DNA from 2 places in the Halomonas sp. 3D7M genome. Region 2 is predicted to be linked to the other one. Evidence: riboswitches for the same ligand, from Rfam matches in the RefSeq annotation. Region 2 holds a riboswitch; the other holds the start of a gene.
What was found. Region 2 has a riboswitch for cobalamin ahead of INT22_RS04730 (TonB-dependent receptor domain-containing protein). Riboswitches for the same ligand answer to the same signal wherever they lie in the genome.
Positions count from the first base shown of each region.

Region 1: linked by a shared signal. The riboswitch ahead of INT22_RS04830 (ABC transporter substrate-binding protein) and the one ahead of INT22_RS04730 (TonB-dependent receptor domain-containing protein) in region 2 are both predicted to bind cobalamin.

Region 1 is NZ_JABUZF010000107.1:15,646-19,059, reverse strand. It holds gene INT22_RS04840 (ABC transporter substrate-binding protein) at 1-147, opposite strand, end outside; gene INT22_RS04835 (pseudoazurin) at 231-704, opposite strand; gene INT22_RS04830 (ABC transporter substrate-binding protein) at 800-1,816, opposite strand; cobalamin riboswitch at 1,884-2,075, opposite strand; gene INT22_RS04825 (AAA family ATPase) at 2,417-3,414, shown strand, end outside.
Region 2 is NZ_JABUZF010000106.1:9,774-13,187, reverse strand. It holds gene INT22_RS04735 (cobalamin-binding protein) at 1-484, opposite strand, end outside; gene INT22_RS04730 (TonB-dependent receptor domain-containing protein) at 474-2,276, opposite strand; cobalamin riboswitch at 2,416-2,644, opposite strand; gene INT22_RS04725 (bifunctional adenosylcobinamide kinase/adenosylcobinamide-phosphate guanylyltransferase) at 2,678-3,109, opposite strand; gene INT22_RS04720 (histidine phosphatase family protein) at 3,061-3,414, opposite strand, start outside.

The DNA of each region.
Region 1 (3,414 bases), on a different contig from region 2:
CACCGTTACCGTTTGCTCGGGTGGCGACGCCACACTTATCTCTACGCCGCAGTTGGTCAAGTTCACTGGGTAAGTAGTGTCACTGGCCAGTGCGAATGAGGCGGGCAGCAGCGATGCGGCTATCAGTGAGTAACATACATGCTTCATTTCGGAATCCTACAAAAGATAAATTTTAATAATTTGCAATGTTATATCATTTTATTAATCTAAACGAAGAGCACTTTCCTGTATCAGCCGTTTTTAGACAAAATATCTAAAAAGCGTTGTCGTGCGGCTGGCGGGAGGTTGTCGGGTAGGTCGCTTTCGGTGGCGGCGGTACCTCCCACCTGGATCAGCATCACCATGCCCATGGTGTAGTGCGGTGAACACTTGATGCCCCAGATGCCTTCTTCGTTCAGCGTTACCTCTATTTCCTCGTTAATATTGCCGACGAAGGCTTCTCCACCTTCCGGCACCATTCCTGCAATTGTGGCCGCATTATGCCCTGCGTTAGTGGCCAGAAACTTCACGCTATCCCCCGGTTGGATAACCAGATAGCTAGGTGAAAAAGGCAGTGGGCCACTATCGTTGCGGTGAAGCATCTCGACAGTATGGATTTGAGGAGAGTGTGTCTCGGCCAACGCGGCTAGCGGTAAAAAGCCAGTCGTTAAAAGGCTGAGTGTTAAAAAGCGAAGTAGTAAGCCAGTTCTTAGTAGTAACTTCATTATAATTAGACCCGTTGAGGCGTAATTAGCGGCGCATCACCCAAGGAGCCAGGAACAATCCGAGCGTCGAGGTGACTGGTGCGCAGCAGCACGTATCATTCTGACAGGTTGAAGTCAGCTAGCTTGTCGGCAAGGGTTTCCAGCGCAAAGATTGAGCGAACTGATGGATCCATTGCGTGGGCATCAATTTCAATGATGCGATCATTCTCCACGGCTTCAGTGATACTGGTGACGGGGTCGGTGAAGAGGAATTCGCGTTTAAGCGCAATATCGTCGGCTGGAAACCGGCGTCGCTCCATTTTGGCCGCAACAATAAAGGTAGGGTTGCTGCGGACGATGGTTTCCCAGCCAACGGTGGGCCATTCTTCCTCAGAGGTCACTACATTGCGAATACCCAGCGTAGACATCATCCAGCCCGGTACGCTGTTGATGCCTGCTACATAAGGGTCAATGCTGAGATCGGCAGAGGAGTACCAGAAGACACCGCTAAGGTCATCGGGTAAATCGAGTTGTTCGGCCTTCGCCACGGAAGCTGCTTCACGTGTACGAAGGTCAGCGATGACCTCTTCACCGCGTTCGGTGACGTCAAAGATATACGCTAGCGTGGCAATGCTCTCGTAGAGCGTTTCGGTATCGAAAAGGGCGGTGCGGGTGCCATCGATGCTTTGGCTATTTTGTTTACCTACGCAGTCGGTGGGTAGGGTCCAGACAGGGACACCCGCGTCATCAAACATGTCGGTAGTGCCTACCATGCCCGCGGGGCCGATCATCCATTCATAGGCTGAGACCACTAAATCAGGCTGTTGGGCGATAACACTTTCATAGCTGGGGGCGTTGTCTGAAAGCCGCTTAACGTCGGCATCTATCTCGCTAAACTCTTCCAGTACCGGGCTTATCCATAGGGCGGTGCCAGCGACGTTATCGGCAAGACCCAGTAGGTAGAGCATTTCTGTGGGGGCTTGGCCAATACTCACTACGCTTTCTGGCGTTTGTTCTAGAGTAATCTCGTGTCCGCAACTGGTGAGCGTGAGGGGGTAATCGGTAGCGGCGTGAGCCGTCTGCCCAAGGCTTACAACACTGGCAGCCACCGCCGTGGTCAATCTCAACATCATGTACACTCCCGTGCATGATGAGCGATGCGTACAGCCAGAAAAAATATCTGGCCGAACTGTCTCGCTCGATTAATTAACATGGTCGGCAGGTCTCCTGACTGACGGGTCATGGCTAGCTCGCCTTCCCAGACAATACGTCCAGTGGCTCATTGAGCATCGCTAACCGCCTACAGTTGCGGGGGCAGTTCCGTTTCGCGGCTAAGCCGCAGCGGATTCTCTATTAAGTTCCGTGAGGAACACCGACGGCAGCTATTCTAGGTGGCGGGTAAAGGTAGAACAACAAAAAGCCCGATCTTTCGGCTAAATTTGACATTAAATCCATTTTTTTCATTACGATAAGACAAACCAAATCTTCTGTGGCTTGGTATTCTTAAATGTCATATCAATTTGGCCTAGTGTCGAAATTAGGCCTGTCTTACCGTGTACTAATAGGGACTGTCTTCTAGGGAATGCTTGGCACTAAGCTGGCTTCAAAGCCGCGCCTTCCTCTATACTGCAACGTTTTATTTCATCGCTTCCTTATGAATGGTTTTATCATTACTTACCAAGTCATCATGAATCAAGTTCAAGCTTCGGGGATGCTCTGCATGGGAGGTTCGGTTGAGTGACTTTCCCTTTGTAGGTGTTGTCGGCCAGGAAGCGCTGAAAACCGCCTTGCTGCTGAATGCGATTAATCCGCGCATTGGCGGTGTGCTGATCAGCGGCCCTCGGGGCAGTGCGAAATCCACCCTGGCGCGGGCACTGGCGGCGGTTTTGCCTAACGACACCAATGGCAAAAAGCCACCCTTTGTCACCTTACCCCTCGGTGCCAGCGAAGACCGGCTCGTGGGAAGTCTTGATTTGCAAAAGGTGCTAGCCGAGCAGCAAGCCACTTTTCATGAAGGGCTCCTCGCCAAAGCCCATGGCGGGGTGATGTATGTCGATGAAGTTAATCTGCTGCCGGATATACTGGTTGACCTGCTGCTAGACGTGGCCGCTAGCGGGGTCAATATCGTTGAGCGTGATGGCATCAGCCACTCACACTCGGCGCGTTTTAGTTTGATTGGCACCATGAACCCTGATGAGGGCGAGCTGCGTCCGCAACTGCTCGACCGTTTTGGGCTCTGTATTGAACAGGCTGACCGCGTCAGCGTTAAACAGCGCATTGCTATTGTTCAGCAGCGCGAAGCCTTCGACCGCGACCCTGAGGCTTACATACAACAGTTTGCGGTAGAGCAGGCAGCGCTGACTCAGCAGATTCACCATGCCCAACAGGCACTAGCATCAGTGACTTGCGAAGGCTGGGTGTATGAGACCGTTGCTGCACGCTGCGAAGCCGCAGGCGTTGAAGGGCTGCGGGCAGACGTTACCTGGCATCGAGCAGCTCAGGCTCATGCAGCCTGGCGGGGGGCGGAAAGCGTCAGCCAAGTAGATATCGATACGGTGGCGCCCTGGGTGCTGGCACATCGTCGAACCCAGCCGCCAGAGCAATATCCGCCGTCCTCCCCGCCTAATCAAACGCCTTCAAATGGGGAGGGCGGATCGTCGTCAGCTAATAACGCGCCCACCGGCGGATCATCCCATCAAAATGGTGAGCAGGGTCAATGGGGCGCTATGCC
Region 2 (3,414 bases):
TTGCGCTGGCCACTCCCTCAAAATTCCTAGGCTCAATATAGAACACCGGCATACCCAGCGCTTCAAGGGTTTCCAATTGTTCAGCGGGGTTCCCGGTTACCCAGCCGATCACTAGGTCTGGCGCTAACCCGACCAGGGCTTCTAAATCAATACGCGTATGGCTGCCAACAGACGCAACCTCTTTGGCCTCTGGCGGATAATCACTGTAGCTAACCACCGCCACCACCTGATCGCCGGCACCCGCAGCATAGGTCAGCTCCGTTGCCCCTGGCGAGAGCGTGGCAATACGTTGAGCTGGCGTGTATAGACACACTTCACGCTCACGATCATCCACCGCGCAGCGGCTATGGTCATCTGCCAATACGACGTTTGCAACCACACCACTGAGCATCGATAAGATTAGTATGAGCCGGCTTAACAACAGTGCGGGGCCAGTGGCCCCGCGATGTTTAAACAATGTCTGATTCGCTGTTTTATTGGCCATAGTGAACGCTTAAGAATCCTGCACGGCCTGCGTTAAGATAGTCGGCACCATCAAACGAGCGCGTTGTAATGTAATCTTGATCCAACGCGTTTTCCAACGTTACTCGCGCACTCCATAGCGGGGCAAACTGCCAACCTGCACGTAGGTTAACCAGCCCGTAACCGCTTAAGCGGTCTTGATTCTGCGCATCACGATAACGGTGGTTTTGAGCAATCCAGGACCCACCTACCGACCAGTCGCCAAGTTCACGGTCTACGTCTAAGCGAAGACTTTGTGAGGCACGGTTTTGCAGGCGTTTACCGGTTAGGCGGTTTTCAGGGTCGGTGTAGGTCAGCGCAGCGGCTAGCGTCCAATAGTCGAGCTCGACGCCTGCAGCCAGCTCAGCTCCACGAATACGGGTTTCGGGTACGTTAAACAGCAACCCCTGACCAGCAATCAAGTTGTCGATATCGGTTTGATAGAGTGCCGCATCCCAGAACCAGTGGGCATACTGACCGCGCACACCGACCTCGATGCTTTGCGACGTTTCAGACTCTAAGTCGGGATTACCAAAGCCTGGGTAGTAGAGCTGGTTGTAAGTGGGTGCGTTAAAGGCTGTACCGTAGTTGGCACGTAAGGTGTGGTGGACGTCTAGGTCATAGCCCACGCCTACGCTGCCGGTGACTTCTTCGCCGTAAGCTTCATTGTCATCAAAGCGCAAGCTGGCTTGCAGAGTAAACGGCGCAAAATCGAGCAAAGCTTGGGTAAATACCGCCGCGTTGCTACGGCTAGTTTCATCGTACGCCGTAGTGCTATTAACACGATCTTCGCTGTATTCAGCGCCTGCAATCAGCTCATGGACACCCGCTGTGAAGGTATTCTCCCAGCGCGCGGTACTCACCTTGGTGTTAAACACTGAGTCACCAAAGCTATTGATGTTATCGCTTTCATCACGAGATTCGCTGAGTGTTAAACGGCTGCGCCAGTTATCGGTTATCGGCAGCTCACCGTAGACACCCGCCACCTGCTGAACGAAATCGTTTTCACCGCCATCGTATTCGTTATGACCACGGGCACGAAGCGCCAACACGCCCGCTTCTGCACCACTTTCAAAGGTGTGGGACACCCGCGCTAACGCCGTGGTGTTGTCATAGCCCTTATCGTCGCCATCGCGTCGAATCGGTTGACCATCCGTGGTGAAGTGGCTAGCGGAAAAGCTATAGCGGGTGCCGCCCTCTTTGCCGCTAATACCGGTACTCAGGCGCTGGGTATTAAACGAACCACCACCGACAGAAATACGCGGTTGCGGACCCTCTTCTTCGCCTTGGGGGGTAAACAACTGAATAACGCCGCCAATCGCATCGGCACCATATAGGCTGCCACGCGGACCACGCACAATTTCGGCGCGATCAAACATGCGCGGCTCCAGATGCTGCCAGGCAGCCCCACCACTGGTGGCAGAACGAAGACGAATCCCGTCAATCAACAGGACATTTTGGCCGCTACCGCTGCCGCGAATAAAAACGCTGCTGTTTTTACCAAAGCTGCCGTTCGTGGAAACATCCACCCCGGGCTGGCCGCGCAACAGGTCGGTAATGCTTACCGGATCTTGGCGGCGTAACGTTGCTTCGTCCAGCACGGTAACCGAGGACAGGCTTTCATTGGCAGTACGTGGAGCAAGTGCGGCGGTAACAACAACGGGGTTTAATGTATTCGCAGCAGGCTGTGCGTTAGATTGGGCTTGAACGGCCATGGGCAATGCGGCCATCGCAAACGCCGCCAGCGTGGCGGTGGAATGAAAACGGTAAGACATGAGGAGATCCCTTGCTCACTGTGCTCACCCGCACAGCGTATTTTTTTGACCGAGCAGAGGGATGATGGGGGGATCGGCAGCCTAAGCTAGCGATATCACCCTGAGCACGCCCTCCGCGTCTCGGCATGTTGTGGTTCTTTAGAACCATGCCTCTTAGGCCGGTCTCCGGGCTGACGAGCGAAAAGCGGATAACAGCATCATGCCTTTCCGAACGACCACCTTCCCATGCGTTAGCACAGTGGCATCTTTAGCCGTTCTTATCTCGATCACCGTTGCGGGGGCAGCGTTGGATTCACGTAAGTATTCACCAACTTCCCGTTTAACTGATGGCGATAATGGCCATCAGCACCTGAGAGTGCGCGTAAACTAGCAACTTGTTAGGGGCTGGTCAATTTAACCGATTAGGCTTTAAGCGCCTGCACGAGTCCATGCCGTACATGCCAGACCTGCTCGGATTGGGCGGCAGCGTCTTGGCTAAACCAGCCGCTTAAATCGCGCAGGCGACGCTGGTCTCGGGCTATGGGGACGATTCCCCGCCCTAACTCATTCATAATGACCACCAGCGTCACGCCATGGGTTTGTGCGGCAGTGGCCAAGCTTTCCAGATCTCCCCGCCACTGAGCACGCGACGCATCGCTGCTCATGTCCGAGTGCAGCACTGCCGCTAACCACTCAAACACACCGTACAGAACGAGCGGCACATTAGGCTGCATGATGTGGGTCGCTTCGTGTAAACGCTGCCCTGGAGAAAGCCGCCACCAAACAGCGCTGGGAAAGCGTGCTTTTACAACATCGCGCTTACCTGCGCAGGCACCGCCGATGAACAGCTGCATTGCCACTCTCCTTTGCCATCTTCACGTTTTAGATACGTCAGTTTCCAACGCCGTCCTTGTGCTTGATGAACGATGCCTTCCCAAAAGCCAATGGTTTCGAAACGACGCCGCAACTCGCGTATTACCCCGCCGTGGGTAACAACCAGCACTTTTTGATAATGATGTTCGCGGGCGTGCGCCGCCACCTCTTCAAGCCAAGCATTTAAACGCTCACGTAGCTGGCCAGAAGATTCGCCGCCTGGAATTTGCAGCTCACCCACGCTGTCAATCCAAGCGCGATAATGGGGTAAATCTTTTAGTTCATC